Regions from separate parts of the Polaromonas sp. P3_B1 genome, predicted to be linked through region 2. Evidence: riboswitches for the same ligand, from Rfam matches in the RefSeq annotation. Region 2 holds a riboswitch; the other holds the start of a gene.
What was found. Region 2 has a riboswitch for glycine ahead of AC1DXS_RS11675 (D-amino acid dehydrogenase). Riboswitches for the same ligand answer to the same signal wherever they lie in the genome.
Positions count from the first base shown of each region.

Region 1: linked by a shared signal. The riboswitch ahead of gcvT (glycine cleavage system aminomethyltransferase GcvT) and the one ahead of AC1DXS_RS11675 (D-amino acid dehydrogenase) in region 2 are both predicted to bind glycine.

Region 1 is NZ_JBFUGK010000019.1:215-10,009, forward strand. It holds gene AC1DXS_RS12575 (hypothetical protein) at 1-467, shown strand, start outside; glycine riboswitch at 503-609, shown strand; glycine riboswitch at 629-730, shown strand; gene gcvT (glycine cleavage system aminomethyltransferase GcvT) at 770-1,930, shown strand; gene gcvH (glycine cleavage system protein GcvH) at 1,969-2,334, shown strand; gene gcvP (aminomethyl-transferring glycine dehydrogenase) at 2,429-5,323, shown strand; gene AC1DXS_RS12595 (sulfite exporter TauE/SafE family protein) at 5,339-6,103, shown strand; gene AC1DXS_RS12600 (transglutaminase-like domain-containing protein) at 6,100-6,888, opposite strand; gene AC1DXS_RS12605 (FKBP-type peptidyl-prolyl cis-trans isomerase) at 7,042-7,452, shown strand; gene AC1DXS_RS12610 (alpha/beta fold hydrolase) at 7,456-8,331, opposite strand; gene AC1DXS_RS12615 (LLM class flavin-dependent oxidoreductase) at 8,581-9,582, shown strand; gene AC1DXS_RS12620 (SDR family oxidoreductase) at 9,604-9,795, opposite strand, start outside.
Region 2 is NZ_JBFUGK010000017.1:18,416-31,881, forward strand. It holds gene AC1DXS_RS11655 (DUF6493 family protein) at 1-939, shown strand, start outside; gene phnD (phosphate/phosphite/phosphonate ABC transporter substrate-binding protein) at 1,163-2,122, opposite strand; gene AC1DXS_RS11665 (DinB family protein) at 2,338-2,871, opposite strand; gene AC1DXS_RS11670 (DUF1737 domain-containing protein) at 2,868-3,077, opposite strand; gene AC1DXS_RS11675 (D-amino acid dehydrogenase) at 3,158-4,471, opposite strand; glycine riboswitch at 4,582-4,690, opposite strand; gene AC1DXS_RS11680 (GrpB family protein) at 4,896-5,429, opposite strand; gene AC1DXS_RS11685 (thioredoxin fold domain-containing protein) at 5,442-5,939, opposite strand; gene AC1DXS_RS11690 (alpha/beta fold hydrolase) at 5,936-6,670, opposite strand; gene AC1DXS_RS11695 (CaiB/BaiF CoA transferase family protein) at 6,701-7,933, opposite strand; gene AC1DXS_RS11700 (hypothetical protein) at 8,610-9,719, shown strand; gene AC1DXS_RS11705 (hypothetical protein) at 9,739-9,909, shown strand; gene AC1DXS_RS11710 (hypothetical protein) at 9,913-10,521, shown strand; gene AC1DXS_RS11715 (hypothetical protein) at 10,487-10,720, shown strand; gene AC1DXS_RS11720 (hypothetical protein) at 10,945-11,697, shown strand; partial or broken gene AC1DXS_RS11725 (cyanase) at 11,713-11,820, opposite strand; gene AC1DXS_RS11730 (alpha/beta hydrolase family protein) at 11,842-12,831, shown strand; gene AC1DXS_RS11735 (hypothetical protein) at 12,859-13,359, shown strand; gene AC1DXS_RS11740 (hypothetical protein) at 13,431-13,466, shown strand, end outside.

The sequences.
Region 1 (9,795 bases), on a different contig from region 2:
TGATGGCCGACGGCAGCAAGTCCGCGCAGGATTTCCGCCCACTGTTTGACGGCGACGGCGAAGCCATTGCGCTGCGCCTTTTGCGCGAGGGCTTCCTGGAAGCGCATCCGGGCAAGGTGCCCGCCGCGGCGCCCGCCCCGACGCCAACGCCGGCCCAGTTGCAGAATTTCCCCAGCCCCGAGACCACCCAGGCCATCCAGGTCGCAGCCGACCAGTTCGAAGGCAAGCGCTCGCTCGCCACAACGCGCATGTTCCTGTTTGACATCTGCGAGCGCATGTTCGCCCGGCGCGACCCGGTCATGGCCGAACGCTTTCGCGAAGCGCTGCGCAATGCCAAGGACCGCGAGAGCATGCTCACGGCCTCGCGCGAGATGATTGAAGAGATCGAAAAAATCGCGGGCCACGAGCGCGCCGACTCCATCAGCGAGCGCATCGCCATGCTGCTGCCGCAGCACCAGGCAGCCTGATCCACCAGGCCGGCCCGGCAGCCGCTTCCGTTACACTTGCCGGGTCAGGAGAGAGTTTTCCCGAGAAAACCGCCGAAGGCGCACGTACACCCCCTTTTTTGGTGCACTGAACGCTCAGGCAAAAGGACTGGCAACCGCCCTGCGGCGCACCACGCGGCAAGGCGTTCCCTACTGGAGAGAGGCCGTCGCCAGGACGGCCCACCGAAGGAGCAAACCCGCATCGCCGGGCGAATCTCTCAGGTAAAGTGGACAGCAGGGGCAACCGATGGATTTAGAACCTGTTTGCCCCCCCGGAGAATGCCTTGTCCGATTCGTCCACCTCTTCCGCCGCTCCCGAAACCCTGCTGAAGACGCCGCTGCATGCGCTGCACCTGGAGCTGGGCGCGCGCATGGTGCCTTTCGCGGGCTATTCCATGCCGGTGCAGTACCCCGCGGGCCTGATGGCCGAGCACCTGCACACACGCCAGGCCGCCGGCCTCTTTGACGTTTCCCACATGGGCCAGTTGCGCCTGGTGGGGGCGGATGCGGCGGCGGCGCTTGAATCGCTGATTCCGGTCGATGTGATCGACCTGCCCGCCGGCAAGCAGCGCTACGGCCTGCTGCTCAATGATGAGGGCGGCATCATCGACGACCTGATGTTTTTCAACCGCGACTATGCCAACGGCGGCGACCTCTTCGTCATCGTCAACGGCGCCTGCAAGGTGGGCGACATCGCGCACATCCAGGCCAAGATCGGCTCGCGCTGCGAGGTCATCCCCATGCCCGAGATGGCGCTGCTGGCGCTGCAAGGTCCGCAGGCTGTCACGGCGCTGCAGCGCCTGGCGCCCGGCATCGAAAAGCTGGTGTTCATGACCGGTGGGCGCTTCACGGTGGCGGGCTGCGACTGCTTCCTGACGCGCAGCGGCTACACGGGCGAAGACGGGTTTGAAATTTCGGTGCACGCCTCGCAGGCCGATGCGCTGGCGCGCGCGCTGCTCGCCCAACCCGAGGTCAAACCCATAGGCCTGGGCGCGCGCAACTCGCTGCGGCTGGAAGCGGGCCTGTGCCTCTACGGCAACGACATCGACACCACCACGACGCCGGTGGAAGCCAGCCTCAACTGGGCCATGCAAAAAGTGCGGCGCACCGGCGGTGCGCGCGCGGGCGGTTTCCCGGGTGCCGACAAAATCCTGGCGCAACTGGCCGACCCCGCCCTGCTTGCCCGCAAGCGCGTGGGCCTGGTGGCGCTGGAGCGCGTTCCCGTGCGCGACCATACCGAACTGCAAAGCACCGACGGTGCAAAGATCGGCGAGGTCACCAGCGGCCTGCTGGGCCCGACCATCAACCAGCCGGTCGCCATGGGCTATGTGAAACCCGAATTTGCCGCCCTGGGCACACGCGTGAACGCCATCGTGCGCGGCAAGGCCGTGCCCATGGAAGTCGCCGCCATGCCTTTTGTCGCTACCCGTTACTACCGCGGCTGAACCCTGCTGTCCCACCCCTCAACCCCCTGGAGATTCTCATGACCGTCAAATACACCGAAGACCACGAATGGCTCAAGATTGAAGGCGACGTCGCCACCGTCGGCATCACCGTGCATGCGCAGGACGCGCTGGGCGACGTGGTGTTTGTGGACCTGCCCGCCGTGGGCACCACCTTCGCGCAAAAGGAAACCGCCGGCGTCGTCGAGTCGGTCAAGGCCGCCGCCGACGTCTACATGCCCGTGAGCGGCGAAGTGACCGCCATCAACGAAGCGCTGAAGGACGACCCGTCCCTGGCCAACAGCGACCCCATGGGCGCCGGCTGGTTCTTCAAGATCAAGCTGTCCGACCCATCGCAGCTGGACGCGCTGATGGACGAGACCCGCTACACCGCGTTCGCGGCTTAACTCCCGTTCGGGCTGAGCCTGTCGAAGCCCTGCTCTCCCCGTTCCGCCTGCCCTTCGACAAGCTCAGGGCGAACGATTTTTCCGGAAACCCGACATGTTGATGCAAACCGCCAAGCCCCTGGGCGACCTTGAAAACCCTTCCGAGTTCATCGCCCGCCATATCGGCATCGACGAGACCGACGAGGTCCACATGCTCAACGTTGTGGGCTCGGTCTCGCGCCGCGAACTGGTCGAAGGCATTGTTCCGCGCTCCATCGCGCGCCGGATGCCCATGGCCATTCCGGCCCCGGTCACGGAAGCCGCCGCGCTCAAGCAGCTCAAGGCCATCGCGGCCAAGAACCAGGTGTTCAAGAACTTCATCGGCCAGGGCTACTACGGCACCTACACGCCGGGCGTGATCCTGCGCAACATCCTGGAGAACCCCGCCTGGTACACCGCCTACACGCCTTACCAGGCCGAGATCTCGCAGGGCCGCATGGAGGCGCTGATCAACTTCCAGACCATGGTCTGCGACCTGACCGGCATGCCGATTGCCAACGCCTCCATGCTCGACGAGGCCACCGCCGCCGCCGAAGCCATGACCCTGGCCAAGCGCAGCGTCAAGAGCAAAAGCAATGTCTTCATCGTGGCGGGCGACTGCCATCCGCAGACGATCGAGGTGATACAGACCCGCGCCAAGCCGCTGGGCATCGAGATCAAGGTCAGCACGGCGGCGGTCACGGTGCCGCAGCTCATGGCTGAAGGCGACTACTTCGGCGTGCTGGTGCAATACCCCGCCACCACCGGCAGCATCCATGACCTGCGCCCGCTTGCGGGCCAGGCCCACGTCGACGGCGCGGCGCTGTGCGTCGCGGCCGACCTGCTGGCGCTCACCTTGCTGGCCCCGCCCGGCGAATGGGACGCCGACATCGTGCTGGGCAACACCCAGCGCTTCGGCATGCCCATGGGCAACGGCGGGCCGCACGCGGCCTACCTCGCCTGCCGCGACGAGTTCAAGCGCTCGCTGCCGGGCCGCCTGGTCGGCGTCAGCGTCGACAGCCACGGCAACCCGACCTACCGCCTCGCGCTGCAGACGCGCGAGCAGCACATACGCCGCGAGAAAGCCACCTCCAACATCTGCACCGCGCAGGTGCTGCCGGCCGTCATCGCCAGCATGTACGCCGTCTACCACGGCCCGCAGGGCCTCAAGCGCATCGCCGAGCGCGTGGCGGCCTACACCGCCGTCTTTGTGCGCGGCCTGCAGGAGCTGGGCTACGAAATCACGAACACCGGCGCGTTCGATTCCGTGACCATCAAAACCGGCGACGCGACCCATGCGATTGCCGAGCGCGCGCGCCAGGCCGGCGCCAACCTGCGCTATCGCCTGAACAACCACCTGGGCGTGTCGCTGGACGAAACCACCAGCCGCAAGGACATCGAGCTGCTCTGGTCCTTCTTTGCCAAACCCGGCCAGACCCTGCCCGTGGTCAGCGCCTTCGAAAAAGGCGTGGAATCGCTGATCCCCGCCGAGCTGCGCCGCACCACGCCTTTCCTTGCGCACCCGGTGTTCAACACCCACCACTCCGAAACCGGCATGCTGCGCTACATCCGCATGCTCAGCGACAAGGACCTGGCGCTGGACCGCAGCATGATCCCGCTGGGCAGCTGCACCATGAAGCTCAACGCGACCAGCGAGATGATTCCCATCACCTGGCCCGAGTTCGCCAACATCCATCCCTTCGCGCCGGCCGACCAGCTGCAAGGTTATGCCGAGCTCGACAAGCAGTTGCGCGACTGGCTGTGCCAGGCCACCGGCTATGCCGGCATCAGTCTGCAGCCCAACGCCGGCTCGCAGGGCGAGTACGCGGGCCTGCTGGCCATCAAGGCCTTCCTTGAAGCCAAGGGCCAGGGCCACCGCAACATCTGCCTGATTCCGTCCTCGGCCCACGGCACCAACCCGGCCAGCGCGCAGATGGTGGGCATGAGCGTGGTCGTGACCGCCTGCGACGCCCGCGGCAACGTCGACATGGCCGACCTGAAGGCCAAATGCGAACAGCACAGCGACAAGCTGGCCTGCGTGATGATCACCTACCCCAGCACGCATGGCGTGTTTGAGACCCAGGTGAAGGAACTCTGCGCCATGGTGCACAGCCACGGCGGCCGCGTCTACGTGGACGGCGCCAACATGAACGCGCTGGTCGGCGTGGCCGCGCCGGGCGAATTCGGCGGCGACGTGAGCCACCTGAACCTGCACAAAACCTTCTGCATCCCGCACGGCGGCGGCGGCCCGGGCGTGGGCCCGGTCTGCGTGGTGGCCGACCTGGTGCCTTACCTGCCCGGCCATGCGACGGCGGGCATTCCCGGCAACGGCGTGGGCGCCGTATCGGCGGCGCCTTTGGGCAATGCCGCGGTGCTGCCCATCAGCTGGATGTACTGCCGCATGATGGGCCCCGAGGGCCTGACGCAGGCCACCGAGGTCGCCATCCTGAGCGCCAACTACATCAGCTCGCGCCTGAAAGACCACTACCCGACCCTCTACGCCAGCGAAAACGGCCACGTGGCCCACGAATGCATCCTGGACCTGCGCCCACTGAAGGACACCAGCGGCGTCAGCGCCGAGGACGTGGCCAAGCGCCTGATGGACTACGGCTTTCACGCGCCCACACTGAGCTTTCCCGTGCCCGGCACGCTGATGGTGGAGCCCACCGAAAGTGAAACCCTGGCCGAGCTGGACCGCTTCATCGACGCGATGATCGCCATCCGCGACGAGATCCGAAAGATCGAAGCCGGCCAGTGGCCGCAGGACAACAACCCGCTCAAGCACGCACCGCACACCGCGGCCAGCCTGCTGGGCGCCGACTGGGACAGGCCCTACTCGCGCGAAACCGGCGGCTTCCCGCTGGCCTCGCTCAAGCAGGGCAAATACTGGCCGCCCGTGGGCCGGGTCGACAACGTCTACGGCGACCGCAACCTGTTCTGCAGCTGCGTGCCCGTGAGCGACTACGCCTGAGGATCTGTCAACCCTGTGGCAGGTCTTGACGCTCACATCATCCTGATCATCGCGGGCGCGGCGGCGGCGGGCTTTGTCCAGGGCCTGTCGGGCTTTGGCTTCAGCCTGGTCGCCATGTCTTTCTGGGCCTGGGCCATAGACCCGAAGCTGGCGGCGGTGATGGCGGTGTTCGGCGGGCTGACGGGGCAGGTCATGGCGGCCTTCACGGTCAGCCGCAATACCGACTGGAAGCGCCTGCTGCCATTTCTGGCCGGCGGCCTGCTGGGGCTGCCGCTGGGTTTGCTGCTGTTGCCGCGACTTGACGTCCAGCTGTTCAAGCTGTTTCTGGGCGTACTGCTGGCGCTATGGTGCCCGGCCATGCTTTTTTCGGGCAAGCTTCCGCGCATCCACCATGGAGGCCGCATCGCCGACGCCACGGCAGGCATGGCCGGCGGCTTCATGGGTGCCTTGGGCGGTTTCAGCGGCGTCATTCCGACGCTGTGGTGCACCCTGCGGGGCTACGAGAAAGCGGACCAGCGCGCCGTCATCCAGAACTTCAATCTGGCGGTACTGACCGTCACCATGGCCAGCTACGCCGCCGCAGGCCTGGTCACCCGCGAAACGCTGCCCATGCTGGCCATCGTGGCGCCCGCGGCGCTTGTTCCCGCCTGGCTGGGCGGACGGCTTTACGCGGGCATCAGCGACCTGGCCTTTCGCAGGCTGGTGCTGAGCCTGCTGACTTGCTCCGGGGTGGCCATGCTGGTTTCATCGGTACCGGAGTTGTTGCGACGCATGGGCTAGTTTCCAGAAGAACGGGAGCCGGCCCGCAGTTCCTCGATGGCCCGTATCATGGCGGGCGCCAGCACATTCCACTGCAGGGCACGCAGCGACCGGCGGTAACGCAGCCCGCTGCCCCCCACGGATGGCGACACCAGTTCCAGTGGATCACTCACCACGCACAGAAGCCGCTTGATCATCGGGTCCTGGTCGCTGGGCTTGCCGCCGAGGAAGGCGTCGTTCTTGCCGTCCCACAGAAGCTGGGCATGGATGTGGATGCCCCAGCCGCATTCCCAGCCGTTCGCTTTCAGCTGTTCGCGGGCGGCGGCCACGTATTCCGCATCGAAGATAAACGTGTCGGTGCGCACCCAACCGCCCAGCCAGAACTCCGCCAGCGGTCGCGCCGCCGGCGTGGCTCCCGGAATCAGGCCGCGCAGCATCTCGCCGCGCATCTCCATGTAGCGTATTCGCGCCGGAATGCCGGCGGAGCGCATCAGTGCGATCAGCAAGGTCACCTTGTCGTCGCCGTCGCCCCCCCGCGCCTCGAGCACGTCGCGGGCCGTCGGGTATTGCAGCTTGATTCGCTTGGTATAAGGCAGGCGCTTGACGAAGCGATAGATGGCCAGCGCCTTGTCCCGCTCGGTGCGGCACAGCTGGACCAGCGCGCGAGCCTTCAGGCGCAGCTTGGGGTCGTCCAGGTCCAGCAGCGGCGTCGTGCCGAGCCAGTCCTGCGGCCGGTCGCTGACCTTTTTGCTCAGCCGGCGGGGCGAGTCGAATTGTGCGGCAAGTGCCACCATGGAACCACCCACGAAGTGAATAGTTCACGCATGGTAACCCCGCAGGACAGATTGCGCCGCATTTGTTTACAAGGCGGCCGGCCGGCGCCGCTGGGCAAGACAGGGGGCGGGCGATAATCCGGGCCAGCTCTTTCGATTACCCACCCGCCATGAAAGCATGACCTCATGAAGACACTGACCGCCGTGATCGCCTCCTTTGCCTCCCTCGCTGTCTCCACCGCAGCCCTTGCAGCAGCCCCGGCCGAAACCCTGCCCAACGGCGTCAAGATCGTGCACACCGCCGACGGCACCGGCCCGCAGCCCAAGGCGACCGACACCGTCAAGGTGCACTACCGCGGCACCCTGGCCGACGGCAAGGAATTCGACAGCTCCTACAAGCGCGGCGCGCCTGCGACCTTTCCGCTGAACCGCGTCGTGCCCTGCTGGACCGAAGGCGTGCAAAAAATCAAGGTCGGCGGCAAGGCCACGCTCACCTGCCCGCCCGCCACGGCCTATGGCGACCGCGGCGCCGGCGGCGTGGTGCCGCCCAATGCCACCTTGACCTTCGACATCGAGCTGCTCGCGATCGAGAAATAAGCGCTAGATATCTGTTTCGAGGGCGGCAAGCAGCGCCTCATCAAACGCGCCGGCCCGCTCAAACTGCAGCCAGTGGCCGGCGCCCTCCACCAGTTTCAGGCCCCTGAAATCCATGGCGCGCGTCAACGCCGCCTGCAGCGCATCGAGCTTGCCGCGGTAGAGCGCATCCTCCCGCCCATAAATCGCCCACACAGGGCATTGCACACGGCCCAGCGACTGCGCCAGCGCATCGGTGCGCGCCAGGCTCCGGCCCTTCATGCGGTCGCGCAGCACATTGGCGATATGCAGGCGCAGCGCCAGCTCATCAATCGCCTCTTCGCGATACAGCATCAAGGCCGCGAGGTTGTGCCGGTGTATCGCGTCGCGCTCGGCCGCATCGGCAAGGTGGCGCCAGGCGCGCAGGCGTATGGCTTTTTCAGGTGCCACACCGAGGCCGGGCGCGCCCACCAGCACAACGCGCGCGGCCCGGGCGGGAAAGCGTTCCGCCAGGAAGCCGGCCACCATGCCGCCGAAAGAAAATCCCACCAGGTCGCAGGCCGCGTCGCCCACCAGCACGGCCAGTCCCTGTTCGACCGGTTCAGGCAGCGCATCGGCGTCGGTGCCGCGCAAGGGCGCCGCCGAATCACCAAAGCCGGGCAAGTCCGGGACCAGGACCCAGCGCCCTGACGCGGCCAGCGCGGGGATATTGCGCAGCCAGTGCATCCAGCTGCCGCTGCCGCCATGCAAAAGCACCAAGGGCGCAAGTTCCGGCCGGCGCGCGGCCTGCCCCCAGGTGTGCCAGACCATGGCGCCGTCGCCACAAGGGGTTTCAAAACGGCTGGCTGTGCGCAGCAATGCGAGTGCCTCGGGCGGTAATTGAATGCTCACTGAATCCGTCATGGGGGATTTATACCCTGCCCCCCGCGCGGCCATCGGGAAGCTCCTAAACTGGCCCGTCGCCCCCACAGCACGCCCATGCATCCAAGCTCAGCACCCACCCTTTACTCCCTCTCCCCTGGGAGAGGCTTGGCCTGTCCTGAGCTTGTCGAAGGAGGGTGAGGGCCTACGGCCTCCCAACACGCATGGCGCAACATCAAACACCGCAAGCCCCCATCCCTACCCCCCCTCATCGGGGGAGGGAGCCAAACCATGATTCCCTTCTCAGTCCTCGATCTCTCCCCCATCGTCAAAGGCGCAACAGCCGCCGACGCCTTTCACAACACCCTGGCCCTGGCCCGGCATGCCGAGCAACTGGGCTTCAAGCGTTTCTGGCTGGCCGAGCACCACAACAACCCCGGCATCGCGAGCGCGGCCACCGCAGTGGTCATCGGCCATGTGGCCGGCGGCACACGCACCATTCGTGTGGGATCGGGCGGCGTGATGCTGCCCAACCATTCGCCCTTGGTGATTGCCGAGCAGTTCGGCACGTTGGCATCGCTCTACCCGGGACGCATCGACCTGGGCCTGGGCCGCGCGCCCGGCACCGACCAGCTGACCGCCCGCGCGCTGCGCCGCGACCACCAGAACAATGCCGACACTTTTCCGCAGGACGTGCAGGAGCTGCGCTACTACTTTGAAGACGTCGAGCCCGGCCAGCGAATCCGCGCCGTGCCGGGTGCGGGCCTCAAGGTGCCGCTGTGGATACTGGGCTCCAGCCTCTTCGGCGCGCAGCTGGCCGCGGCGCTGGGCCTGCCCTTTGCCTTTGCCTCGCACTTCGCGCCCGACATGCTGATGCAGGCCCTCGAAACCTACCGCGACCGGTTCGAGCCTTCCGCGCAGCTCGACAAGCCTTACGCCATGGTTGCCGCCAACGTGGTGGCAGCCGACACCGATGAAGCGGCGCGCTACCAGCAGACCTCCATCCAGCAGGCCATGACCAACCTGCTGCGCGGAACGCCGGGGCCGATGCCGCCGCCGATTGACGACATCGAAAGCTACTGGTCGCCTGCCGAGCGCGTGGGTGCGCAGCGCATGCTGCGTTACGCGGTGGCCGGCGCGCCCGCGACCGTGCGGGAAGGCCTGCGGGCTTTCATCGCCGAGACGCAAGCCGACGAACTGATGGTGACCACGCATATTTTTGACCCGGCCATTGCGCGCAGGTCGCTGGAAATCACCGCCGGTGTGCGAGACAGCCTGGCGGCTTCGGGCTGAGGCTGGACTGGCGGCCGGGAATCAAACCGCGCCCACACTCCCCGTCACCGGCAGCACAATCCCGGTGATGTAGCTCGAACACACCGGCGATGCGAGGAACACATACGCCGGAGACAGCTCCTCGGGCTGCGCCGGCCGCTTCATGTCGGTCTTCTTGCCGAAGTCCTGCACCATGTCGGCCGGGGAGTCTGCCGGGTTCAGCGGCGTCCACAC
Region 2 (13,466 bases):
GTGGTGCAAGCCCTTCGCCATGCGCTGGGGGACACGGTGGCCGTGCCGCATGATGACGCTGCGCAAGCATTGTTCGTGGCTGCTGCCCGCATACGCTCACCCCGCATGGACGATCCACTCACGCTGGCAGCCTTTGGCGGCCTGGGCCCCGATGGCCCGGCTGCCGCGCAATTGGACTGGCATGTCAGCAGCAGCGAGCCCAGCGAAGCCGGCTATGCCGTATTTCACACCCTGCATATCACTTGCAGGCCCGAGCCGCAACGAGCTGGCTCGCACCACCACGGTATGGCTTTGTGCGCAAAGCACCTGACGAGCGAGCGATGGCAAACCGAAATCGACGCGTCCACCATCGGCTTTGCCGCCAGCCTGCAGCCCTCCAACCTGGAGCCTTTTTTTGCCGAAGGCGCACGGTCCCTTGGCAACAATGTGGATTGGTGGGCAGCGGAGTGGCAAAACCGCGCCTACCTGGATGTGCTGCTTCAGCCCACCACACCGATGACGCCGATGGCATGCCTGCTGCTAGCCGTGGGCCTGGCCGGCAAAGAACCGGGCCAGGGCGCACTGGCGGTCGACGCGCTGGTGCGCAGCATGCAAGACGGGCGCCTGGACGTGACGGCCATGGGCCGGACATTGGCGCGCCTGTGGGCTACGCCGCTCGTCAAAGGCCCGCGCCTGGCAAAGAGCCTGGCAGCCGCCGCGCAGGCCCATGCCGCCATGCCTGCCGCCGTGTTCGCATTGCTGTGCGCCATGGCAGAGGTGGAGTCCGGCGCACCGCGCAAAGACCTGTCGCCCCTGCTGGAGCTGCTGCTGGAACTGAAACTGGCGCAAGGCCTGGATTTGCCGGCCAGCACGCGTACGGCACTGCAGGCCATGCGCCTGAGCGGCAAAAGCAAACTCGCCGTGAAAGCACTCACGCCCGTCCAGGCTCACTGCGTGTAGCTTGTTCCCCCTCAAGGGGGCGGCGCCTTGGGCCGGCCCTTCGACAGGCTAAGGACAGGCCAAGGCCGGACCCTCGGCCCCCGCTGGTGAAATACCCCACCACCAGGTTTGTGCCCAAGGACTCTTCAACCCAGCATGAGCCGCGGGACTGGCTTTGCCAGACCGCAGGCGGGCGGCCCCCCCGGGGGGCAGCGCATTACACGAAGTGAAAAGCGTGGGGGCTTTATTTCTTTTGGGTGGAGCGATAGACCTGCATCACCGTGGCGAAATCGCGGTCGAAATTGATCGGCAGGAAGGTGTCGTTGCCGGGCAGCTGCTTCTTCAGCGTGGGCGAGAAGCTGTAGCTGAACGAGCATTTCTTGACCCTGGCCTGCAGCTCCGGCGACACCTCTTTGTTCATGGTCCAGGTCTCCGTCATGAAGGGCGGGCTTTCCCAGATCGTGCGAATGCTCGAGCCCTTGACGTCGCCCTTGACGACCATGCGCTGGTACAAATCGCTGGCCACGGCGGCGGCAGGGTAAAAACCATGCATCACGCCCGTCACCGAGCGCTCATGCCCGTTCGAAAAAACCACCTCGTAGTCCTTGTCCGGCGTCAGGCCCAGGGCCGGGAACAGCGCGCGCGGCGCCAGGTTGCCCGAGTTGGAGGTGGGCGTGGTGTGCGCGATCTTCTTGCCCACCAGGTCCTTGGGCTCCCTGTACGGGCTGTCGATGCGCGTGATCAAAATCAGCTTGTAGGAATTGCGCTGGCCCGTCGCCTTGTTGCCCGGCACCGCGAAGGGCGCGGCCTGCCCGGCGGTCACCATCTGCGCGGCCAGGCCGGGGTTCACTTGCCCGATCTGGGCCTTGCCGGTCGAAAGCGCCTCGATCAGTTCCTTCTCGCCCAGGATGTCGACGTTGCTGGTGCGCTCCAGCGAGTCGCCCTGGGCGTTCTGCAGTTCCACATTGGCGCAGCGCGACAGGTGGCTGAAGTAATCGCCCCACAGGGCCATGGTCTCGGTCTTGCCGTAGGTTTTGGGCATGGCCACGACCATTTTTTCGCGTGGGCCGGTGAATTTTTCAACCGGCGCCGCCGCAGCGGCCCTGGTTTTTTTGGGGGGCGGAGTTTCGGTTTGTGCCACGGCAGAACCCAGAGCCAGCGCCGCGCCCGACAACACAGCCACATTACGCAATAAAACCTTCATGTCGATCATCCCAGTAGTCATTGATTGAGCCGCAGTTGCGGAAAGCACGGCCGCGAAGCCGTTTCCTCAGTGTGAGGCTGAATTAACTTCTACTTACAAGTGGGCCGACTCTAAAGGGTCATAAAGCGGGAATACCCCCGCCCAGCTGTGGTTTTTTTACTGAAAAAGGGGCCGACAAGGTAGCGCGAAAAGCGCCTTTCCTGATAAGGGCGGCGTTACAAATTGCCGTCGGCCCTCGTGGCGCCGGCCGCATCCATCTTGCCGAGCAGCCACTGCAGGCCGGCCAGGTGCTGCTGGTCATGGCTGCACAGGTAGTGCACCAGGCTGCGCAATGTCAGCGCGCCGTAGCCTTCGAATTCGGCGGTGCGTTCCAGTGCTCCGGGTGCCAGGCCCGTGAGCATATCCATGGTTGTGGCGCGCGCCGCGCGAAACGCCGCCAGGGCTTGCCGCGCATCGGTTGTTGCATAGCCGCGTTCCCGCTCCAGCGCATAGCCGTCCAGCGATGCCAGCACCGGGTTTGTTTCCGAAAGCGTGCGCCGGATGCGCACGTGGTAGCCGTCCACCTCAATGTCGCGCACATGGCAGATCTGTCCCAGGGCCGAGAAGGTCTCGCTCGGGATGCCCTCCCACGATGGCGGCGTCCAGTTCCGGTGGCTTTCGGGAATGGCCGCGTAAAACGCCTCCAGCTGGCGCGGGAAATCCGCCATGGCCTGCAGCGTCGCGGGGTTGAGGGGCCGGGACGCGCTCATTCGCCGCTCTTGCTTGCCGAAGGCCAGAGCAGCGCCTGCGCCACGATCACGCGCTCGCCGTTGAAGGTCGCCGCCGGCGAGCCGTAAAGCGCGTAACCCAGTGCGAGGGCTTCGCTGACACGGTGGCAAAAGCTCGCGTCATCCGGGCCTGTGAGCAGGCGATAAATGGGCAGGCCCTCGGGCGGTGTGTTCGTGGTGGGTGTCATGGCTGCATAAGCTGGCTGATGAACGGAGGGCGATATTACCGTGTCCGCCCAAAGCCTGCTGACGCTGCGCCCGCCCGCGCTCAGGCTTTCGCCATACTCGACAAAGCCATGGTGCGGCCGGGCGCCGGCATGCCGGTAAACGCAAAGTCCAGCTCCGGCACGCGCCCGCTCACGATGTCGGCAATCGCCGCGCCCGATCCGCAGGCATGCGTCCAGCCTAGCGTGCCGTGGCCCGTGTTGAGGAACAGGTTACTCGTCTTGCTCTTGCCGATGTAGGGCACATTGCTCGGCGTTGCGGGGCGCAGGCCGGTCCAGAACTGTGCGCCTTCGCCGTCCGTCATTTCCGGGAAAAGCTGCTTCACTCGGCGCACGATGGCCTGGCAGCGCACCAGGTTCAGCTCGGTGTTGTAGCCGTTGAGTTCCGCCGTGCCCGCAATGCGCAGGCGATTGCCCAAACGCGAGAACACCAGCTTGTATTCGTCGTCGGTCAGGCTCACCTGGTAAGAGACCGCTTCATTGATCACCGGCAGCGTCACCGAATAACCCTTGGCCGGGTAAATGCGCAGGCTTTGTCCGAGCCGCTTTGCCCAGGGCGCGCTGAAGGCGCCCAGGCACATCACGTAGGCATCGGCCTTCAGGGTTTCCACACGCCCGCCCGCTTCGCCGCTGCCTCTGGCCGCCAGCACACCCTCCAGCCGCCCGCCGCCGGCCAGCACGTCGAGGATGTTGGTGTTGTAGAGAAACTTCACGCCCGCCTGCTCGCAGCGCGCGGCCAGCGCTGAAGTAAAGGCCTGCGCGTCGCCCGACTCGTCGCTGGGCGTCATGCTGCCGCCCACGATGCTGCCGCGGCATTGCGCCAGCGCGGGCTCTATGGCCACGCATTCATCGGCGGTTTTCATGTCGAGCTCGCAGCCGTGTTCGCGCATGATGCGCGCCGGCTCCTGCGCCGCGTCGTACTCGGCCTGGCTGGTGTAGAAGTGCAGGATGCCTTGGGTCTTCGCGTCATACTCAAGCCCCAGTTCGCCCCGCAGCTTTTGCAGCGCGCCGCGGCTGTACATGCCCAGGTTCACGATCTGGCGGATGTTTTGCGCGGTGCGCGCCGGCGTGCAGTTGCGCAAAAACTCCAGGCCCCACAGCCACTGGTTCATATCGGCCCGCAGCCGGAACAGCAGCGGCGCGTCTTCACGCGCCAGCCACTGCAGCACCTTGAGCGGCGCACCCGGGTTGGCCCAGGGCTCCGCGTGGCTGACGGAAATCTGCCCGCCGTTGGCAAAGCTGGTTTCCATCGCGGCCGCGCCGCGCCGCTCGACCACCGTGACCTCATGCCCACGTTGCGCCAGATACCAGGCCGTCGTGACCCCCGTGACACCCGCACCCAAAACCATGACTTTCATGGCGATTCCTTCTCAAGTAGAAATTGCAGTTGCGCAAGCGCAATGCCTTGAGGGGTGCTTGAATTCAAAGAAAGAATTGTGGCAACCGCCAAGCCATCACCTGCTTGCGGCCGCTTCCACTGTCCTTGTTACCTGAGAGATTCAGCCGCGGCTTTCGCCTCGGCCTTGCTCCTTCGGTGCGCCGCATATTGCATGCGGCGTCTCTCCAGACGGCTGTGTGTTTCCGGGCAGTACGGGACCTGAGCGATTATGGAAGTTTGCGCCTTCGGTGGCTGCCATCTTTACGGCAGCGCTCTCCTGCTTGAACGGCTTGAATTTACCACCGAAGCCTGTGCCGCCACACCAGGCCGGGGAGAACAGTACAGGTCCAGCGGACTGATTCAAGCGCTTAATAGTAGGCGCCGGTCAACTGCGGAGCTCAGGCTCAGCCTTCGCAAACCGACCGCACGAAGGCGGCCTTCGCCTCGGTATAGGCCTCGCGGTCAGCGGGGTATTTCGCGGCCAGCTCGGTTTTGAGCGCGGCATAGTTCCACGCCAGTGCCGGGTCCGCACGCAACGCATCGCGAAAGCGCAGGCGCTGGTCCCACACCGGGCCGCCATGCACCACCAGGTGCAGGTGGTGGGTGCGATGCCCGTCGGCCCAGCGCATCAGCCACTGGCGGTCCGTCAGCGTTGCGTTGAACTCGGCGGACGCTGTATAGCCCTGCGCGCACAGCGGCGCCACGAGCGCCCTGGCAGCTTGCATCGAGGCCACACCGCCCAGGATGTCGATCACTGGCTTGGCCGCCAGCCCCGGCACGGCCGTGCTACCCATATGCTCGATCGCGATGAAGTCATCGGCAAACAGGAAGCGCAGCCGCTCCCGTTCGGCCTCGAACATCGCGGGCCAATGCGGGTCATATGCCCGCAGCGCCACTTCTTCATGGATGGCAGCCTGCAGCGATTCTTCGTCCGTCATGATGATCGAGCCCTAACGCAGCGCGAAAAATGCCGTGCTCGCCAGCACCAGCCGCTCGTCGAGATAGGCACCATAAAAGTCCGGGACGGCCACGCCCACCAGGGGCTCGGCAAGCTTCTGTCCCTCCGGGCCCAGAAACAGCACGGTCGGCGTGAAGGTGGCCTTCCAGGCCTTGGCCTGCGCGGCGGCCGTTGTGGATTTGCCGTCAAAGCCGGTCAGCGGCGTGCTGTTGTCGTTGATATTGATCTGCCAGGCCTCCAGGCCGGAGTCATTGCGGGCCGGCAACAGGTAGTTGCGCCGCACCAGTTCGCAGTAGGGACAGCCGGGGAGGCTGACCAGCAGCACCAGCGGTTTGCCCTGCTTTGCCGCCAGCCCGGCGGCTTCGGGCAAGGAGGCTGGCACAGGCAAGGTGGCCATTTTGACCCGTGTGCGCTCCTGCCATGCTAGCGCGGGCAGGGCTAAGCTGCCCGCCAGTGCCGCCGTGAAGCCCCGTCGACCCAGCGTCTTCATTCAGCGCACTCCAGCAGGATGCGCGCCAGCGCCGCCGGCTCGGTGACCATGGGGTCGTGGCCCGTGGCCAGCTCCACCACGCGCGAATTCGGCAGCCAGGCGCCGCCCCAGAATTGCGGGTCGCGCACGCGCAGCCGGCTGGGCGTGATGGTCGCCAGTGCCGGCGTGGTGCAGCTCACAAAAGTGCGTGGCACGCTGGCTACGCGCTGCACATCAAAATCCAGCGGCGCCTGGTAGGTGTTGCCCGGGTGCGGCGTCTGCCGGCGCTGCACCCAGTCGTGGTCGGCGCCCTGCAGGCCGAAGACCTCCGGGTCGGGTGGCGCAAAGCTGAAATTCGCCGTGGCCTGCGCACCCGCCATGCGCTTTTGCTGCGTGGCGGCATCGTGCGTGCTGCTCCAGCTTTCGCCCGGCTGCGGCACCACCGCATCCACATACACCAGGTGCTTGAGGCGTTCGCCCATGCGGTCGGCCACCGCCGTGCCAATCATGCCCGCGTAGGAATGCACGGCCAGCGTCACCTCGTGCAGCTCTTCGGCTTCAATGAGGTTGATCACGTCGTTGATGTGGGTATCCAGGTTGATCGCGGGCGAAAGCAGGTGCGCCCGCTCGCCCAGGCCCGTCAGCGTGACGGCAAAGGCTTTGTGGTGGTCCAGCTGCAAGACCTGCGCCACACGCCGCCAGCACCAGCCGCCATGCCATGCGCCGTGTACCAATACGAAGTTGTGTTTCATCGCCTCGGCTCCTTGTGCGGACGTGCCGCGTCAAATCGTCTTGCCGCTCTTTAACTCGGACAGTTTCGCGTCGGAATAGTTCAGCAGCTCGCGCAGCACCTCATCGGTGTGCTGGCCCAGCAGCGGCGGCGGCAAATCGGTGCGCACCGGCGTCGCGCTCAGGCGCATGGGGCTGGAGACCAGCTTCAAATCGGCCTTCACCGGGTGCTGCCACTCCGTCACCATTTTGCGCGCCTCAATTTGCGGGTCGGCAAACACCTCGGCCAGGTTGTTGATCGCGCCGCAAGGCACCTTCGCCGCCTCCAGCGCCGCCAGCCAGTCGGCCTTGGCGCGCGTCTTCATCACCGCTTCCAGAATCGGCACCAGCTTGGCACGGTTCAGCACACGGTCGCGGTTCTTGGCGAACAGCGGGTTGGTCGCGAGTTCAGGGATATTCGCCACCGTGCAAAACTTCGCATACTGCGAGTCATTGCCCACGGCCAGGATCAAATGGTCCTTGCTGCCATCGGCGGCAGGCGCCACTTCAAACACCTGGTAGGGCACGATGTTCTGGTGCGCATTGCCCGCCCGGCCCGGCGCCTTGCCGCTGACCAAATAATTGGCGCCCAGGTTGGCCAGCATGGCCACCTGCGTGTCCAGCAGCGCCATGTCCACCTGCTGGCCCTCGCCGGTTTTTTCGGCATGGCGCAGCGCGGCCAGGATGGCCACCGTCGCATACATGCCCGTCATCAAATCCGCCACCGCCACACCCACTTTTTGCGGCCCGCCACCCAGGTCGTCGCGCTCGCCCGTCACGCTCATCAGCCCACCCATGCCCTGGATCGCGTAGTCGTACCCCGCACGCTCGGCATAAGGCCCGTTCTGCCCGAAACCCGTGACAGAGCAGTACACGATGCGCGGGTTGATGGCTTTGAGCGAGGCGTAATCCAACCCATAGCGCGCCATATCGCCGACCTTGAAGTTCTCGACAAACACATCGCAGTGCGCGGCCAGCTCCCGCACCAGCGCCTGGCCCGCGGGCTGGGCAATGTCGCAGGTCACCGAGCGCTTGTTGCGGTTGGTGCCCAGGTAATAAGCGGCCTCGGTGTCCGCGCCATCGGCATCTTTCAAGAAGGGCGGCCCCCAGGTCCGCGTGTCGTCGCCCGTGCCGGGCCGCTCGATCTTGATCACATCGGCCCCAAGGTCGGCCAAAGTCTGGGTGCACCAGGGGCCCGCGAGCACGCGGGAGAGGTCGAGGATGCGGATGCCGCTTAGGGAGTTCATGGGGGCATTTTGCCTCCATGAAGGCCGCCGCCCTCACCCCTGCCCTCTCCCAGGGGGAGAGGGAGGAAAGCCGCTTGATCGGCGGTCAATCCTGGACCTCGGTTTTTACTCTTTCTCCCTCCGGCAGAAGGTTGGGATGAGGGCTTTCGGCCAGTGTCGTTCCGCAGCCTGAATCAATCCAAATGTCTTATATGTCAAAGACTTGCTTGACAGCTCCTCCGATTGGAGGAGGACCTCAGCCGTGACTGAGCAACCCGGATGCATTGCCCGCCATGAGTGTTTTAGACCTCTATCTAGAGGATGACAGGCAGTGGCAATCGCCGTTTAATTATTGCGGCAACAGCACCACTGCAACGATGTTTACACAGGAGTTCACGATGACTGACGCGACCCAAGCTCCCTCGCCTCCGCCTCCGCCTCCGCCTCCGCCTCCGCATACACCGCCGATACCAAATAACCAGCCGATAACGGAAACGCCATTTCGTGGATTTGGTTCAGCGAAGAAGAACTCGCGACGCTAAAGAGGAGAGACCATGTCATCGATATCTGCAATCGGCCGAAATCCGAATCCCGATCCGCGTCCCAATCCGTCTCCGCAGCCGGCCCCCGACCGACGGGATTCCCCATTCCGCGGCTTTGGCTCTGCGCTGGGAAAAAAGCGAAAGGGCTAACTGCCATGTTTAACAAAGGATGTGTGACGTGTCGGCTCCGAGTTTTTCGATTCGGGTGGAGCATCCTTGCGCCAAACAACAACAATTCTCAAGTTGCGCTGGCCATTGTGGTGATTGCCTTCTCTTCGCTTATCGGTCTCCTTTGCGCCTTCATATACGGTTTGGCGTCGCGCAGTGCCGGAGGTTGGAACAGCCTTACCGGTGGATGTGTGGCGGTACTTGCATGCGTCGGCGCCTTTTCGGCTGGTGGGATGCTCGGATTGCTGTTTGGCTCGCCTAACTGGGGCAGCGCAGGCGCACAGGCGAAAGAAGGCAATGGCGAGAAGTCACAACAGGGGATCCGCCCCAATACGAGCCTGGAACGCATCGCCGACTGGCTGACAACCATGATTGTGGGGTTGAGCTTGGTGAACCTGAAGGCCATCGAAGAGCGGTCCAGTGTCCTCGGGGTTTGGTTGACGCAGGCGATTTCTGGAAGTGCTAGTGCCGGTAACGGCACGCCTGGCATTGTCATCGCCATTTCGTTTGCATTCTTCGGCTTCTTGCTCGTTTACTTATGGGCTATGCGGTTCTTGCCAGCCGAATTGCGCAGTTCATATTCCGATCTGTCCGCACGTATCAACGATATCGAAGTCAAATTCCGAAAAGAGCCGCTGTACAAAGTGCCCGCAGAAACATTGAGTAGTACGGAGACAGTGCTGAGGGTAGGCGGCGTGGATGACAGAACCATCAAGGACGTGACCAGTCGTTACTCTGCCGCTCAAGCGATGGACGATGAACCCATGAAGGACTTCGGGCCTACCGATGCACAAGGCTATCGCGTCTCGGCCAAGGTGAGCAATGTGGGGGGCAGGCAGTGCCAGATCGAAACACAGGTAAAAGTGCCGGATGGCAGCACTGCAACGAAAGTGTTTTGGCTGTTTCACAACACCTTCACTCCCGGGTTGGTTGCAGAGTGTCCCGTCAAGGATGGCTATGCCACATACACCACGATGGCCGACGAGTCGTTCTGGCTAGGCTTGATAGTGCCATTGGCTGGTACCGATTCTGTACGTCTGGCGATGAACCTGGCGGAGGCTGAAGGAGCACCCGACGCTTTTAAAGCGATCAGCTAATTCTGAAAGGCAGGCGATCATGGCTACAGCGAAGAAGTCATTGACTCTCAAAGTCGCGTCCAAGAAGGCGGTAGCCAAAAAGCCAGCAGCCAAGAAAGTGGCCGCAAAGAAGGCGCCAGCCAAGAAGGCTGCAGCGAAAAAAGCGCAAGCTCCTTTTCGCGGGTTTGGCTCCGCAACGGGAAAAGGCTAGCACTTGTTTATTCGTCAAAGCATTCAGTCCGACTACTGCGCGGTCTATGCCACAGCAATGTGCTTATCGGCGTCCGGCACGCCAACGTCGCGCAAGGAAGCTCTGAGATTGTTTGGCGCGCGGGCGCGGCAGTGGGCAGGTGCTTCGCATGCGGACATTCGCCGTGCTGTTGTAGCAATGCGGCCGGACATCAGAAGTCGATGGGTGCATATCAGGCAACCAACACCACAAAACGTGGTGCACGCTTTAGAACTGGTTGCAGCCCGAGGTGCGCCGGCCATTGTGGCTGCATTCTGCCGGCATCGTCATTTGGGGCTGACCTGCGGTCACGCCTTTGTACTCATACCCGGCCACCTTCCACGTCTCGCGATCCTCGATCCTCTCGGGCGTCCGCCTCTAGCTTTACAAAGCCACAATGCTGAGATTGAGCGTCCCGATAAGCAACGACAGCGCCTGCTGGCTGTGCGGGGTTCTCCCTGGGATATTTCCCTGGATAAGCCGGTTTCTTTGCTTCGTGTTCCCGTTCTTGCTGACCGCAGGATGCACATGATCCACCTGCCCGGCGCCACGACTGGCCATGATGAAGAAAACCACTGCCGCCTCAAGCCCTGACGCTTACGTCGCGGCCCTGCCCGGCTGGCCGCGTGTCACGGTCGAGCAGTTGCGGACCACGGTCCTGGGGAGCGCCAAATTTGAAGAAACCATCAAATGGGGATACCTGGTCTATCTGTCGAACCCCGTGCTGCTGATTCGCGCAGAGGAGAGCCGCGTGCATCGGCTTCTGGCGGGGGGCAACGCCTGCGCGAGATAGACCCGCTGCTCAAACCCGGCGGCAAGTATGAAATGGCGACGAGAGAGTTTCACGAGGGTGATGAGGTCAATGCCGCCTTGTCGCGCCACCTCGCCAAAGAGGCGGTGCGGCTTAACAAGATGCTCGGCGACCCCACCAAGCTTTAGTAAGAGGCTTGCATGTCCAGCCCAGACCGTAGCCGTCAAGTTTGATCGCGGGTCTTGCGGCATACACTGCGGGAGAACATGAACCAGCTTTCGATCATTCGAGCAACTGCCGCCGTGCTCTTTGCGGCGGGTCTTTGGGGTCTGTCAGTGCCCGCCCATTCACTTTCCTGCATGGGGTTCGAAGACCGATTCTTCATGCAGTGTTCCAACGGAAGCTGCACGACGAAGTTTCGGGCGAGGGATATTCCCGCGCCCGGAGCTTGTGCGCGGCGTATCGTGGTCGAGGATGTTCACGCCGACGTAGCGGAAGTCCTGTTGCACCGGCTCTCGAATGAACTGGGCTCGGGTATTTACGAGGTCACGCTTGTCCATCGCTATTACGCAGACCCTCCGGTGAGTGCGCAAGAACTCTCCCAGGCGTTTGCCGCGGATCAGTTCAGGGCGCCGCGTGTACATGTCGGCCAACCTGCAGTTGGTTCAAGCCTGGACCAGCTTCGTGAGGATTGGGTGCGGCGCGCCTGGTGGTCGCTGTGGGCACTGTTCACGCATTGGGCTTTTGAATTCGCTCTTGTCGCTGGCGGTATGTACGTCTTGTATCGGACGACAGCCATCTTCCTCCAACGTTTGCGACTGGCGCGTCCCGCTTCGCTGGCCGGCCCAATTGCCCTTCAGGCGGGCTTTTTTGCCCTGACGATTCTCTGCCTGGGATTTATAGCCGGGCCTGTCTTGCCGGGCATGATGGTCCTTGTGATCCCACCCCTTTGGGTCTATGAGCTCGGCGCGTATTTCTGGGCGCGCCATCGATCAAGAAGCGCAAATGAGTTCTTTTAGGGCTGCTCAGCGGCATCAATAAGTCTTGTACGGCAAAAACTTCCCCGACAAAACCACATTGACCCGGTCCCCCTTGGGATCAGGCTGGCGCACGATGTCCGTGCTGAAGTCAGTCGCGCCCATCCCAAACCTGAGTATCAAGCCATGAAAAAACTCATCGCCGGCGCCCTTGCCGCATTGGCTGTGCAAGTTTCCGTAGCGGCGTCTACCGAGCAGCCCATTTCACTGAACACCATCCACGGACGGATCGCGGGTTCGCTGATGCTGCCGGCGAGCAGCGACAAAAAGATACCCCTTGTGCTGATCATTTCAGGATCGGGCTCCACCGACCGCGACGGCAACAGCGCGGGTATTCAAGGGAAAAATGACAGCCTCAAGATGCTGGCCCAGTCCCTGGCCGATGCGGGCTTTGCCTCGGTTCGTTATGACAAGCGCGGCTTGGGTGCGAGTGCCTCGGCGGCAGGGCGAGAGGTCGACCTGCGCCTGGATGATTTTGTTGAAGATGCGGCCGCGTGGATTGACCTGCTGGCCAACGATGCGCGCTTTTCAGGCGTCGCCGTGGTGGGCCACAGCGAGGGCTCCCTGATAGGCATGCTGGCCGCGCAAGGGCGGGCCGTCAGCGCATTTGTTTCCATTGCCGGTGCGGCCCAGGGCGCAGCCACCATCCTGCGGCAGCAGCTGGCGTCCCAGCTGCCTGCGGACCTGGCCGAGCGCAACGAGTCCATCCTGTCCTCGCTGGAGAGGGGTGAGGCGGTCGGTGATGTTCCCGCGGCCTTGGCCGCTTTGTACCGGCCCAGCGTCCAGCCTTATCTGATCTCCTGGTTCAAACGCGTTCCTGCGCAGGAGATCAAGCAGCTCCGCGTGCCATGCCTGATCCTTCAGGGCGACACCGATATCCAGGTTTCCGTCGCGCAAGCCATGGCGCTGGGCGCGGCGAAACCAGACGCCGAGCTGCGCATCATCCCGGGCATGAACCATGTGCTCAAGCAGGTCCCTTTGGACCCGGCCCGGCAGATCGCCTCTTATGGTGATCCGGCCTTGCCGATTGCGCCCGGCTTGAGCGAGAGCCTGGTGCGTTTTCTCTCCGTACACCAGCACGCCCGCAACGTGTTTATGATCCGGCGAAAGCGCTGAGGCGAAACCTTCACAACAACCATCCGTATGCCTGAACAAAACCCCTATGCCCCACCCCAGGCGCAAGTCGCTGACGTCGACGAGTTAATAACTGGCGAAAATGCGCCCGCACTCTGGAATCCCAATGCCGCCGCCAGCTGGAGCCTGCTCTTTAGCCCCATCTTTGGGGCTTACCTTCATATGCGCAACTGGGAGGCGCTTGGGCAGCCAGAGAAAGCCGCGAGATCGAAGAAATGGGTCACCGGAAGCATTGTTTTTATCCTGCTTGTTGCCATCGTTCCTTTGTTTTTGCCGGAATCCAAAGGCGTGGACGCACTTGGGCGCGTGTGTGGCTTTGCCCTGCTGATCAGCTGGTACTACGCCATCGGCAAGTCACAGCAGGCATTTGTCCTGGGAAAATTCGGAAAGGCCTACCCGCGACGCGGCTGGTCCAAGCCTTTGCTGGCTGCGGTCGGGGCCGTGATCGCCTTGTTTGTGGTCGCTGTCGCCGTGGCACTTGTCATCGACATGGTCGGTCGTCAATCTTGACGGCCTGCGGTATGGGATCGGCGAGGCCGGTACAAAATTCGAGCCCCCTTTTGACAAAGGATCCCTATCCAATGGAATACAACCCCTACGCACCACCCCAGGCCAAG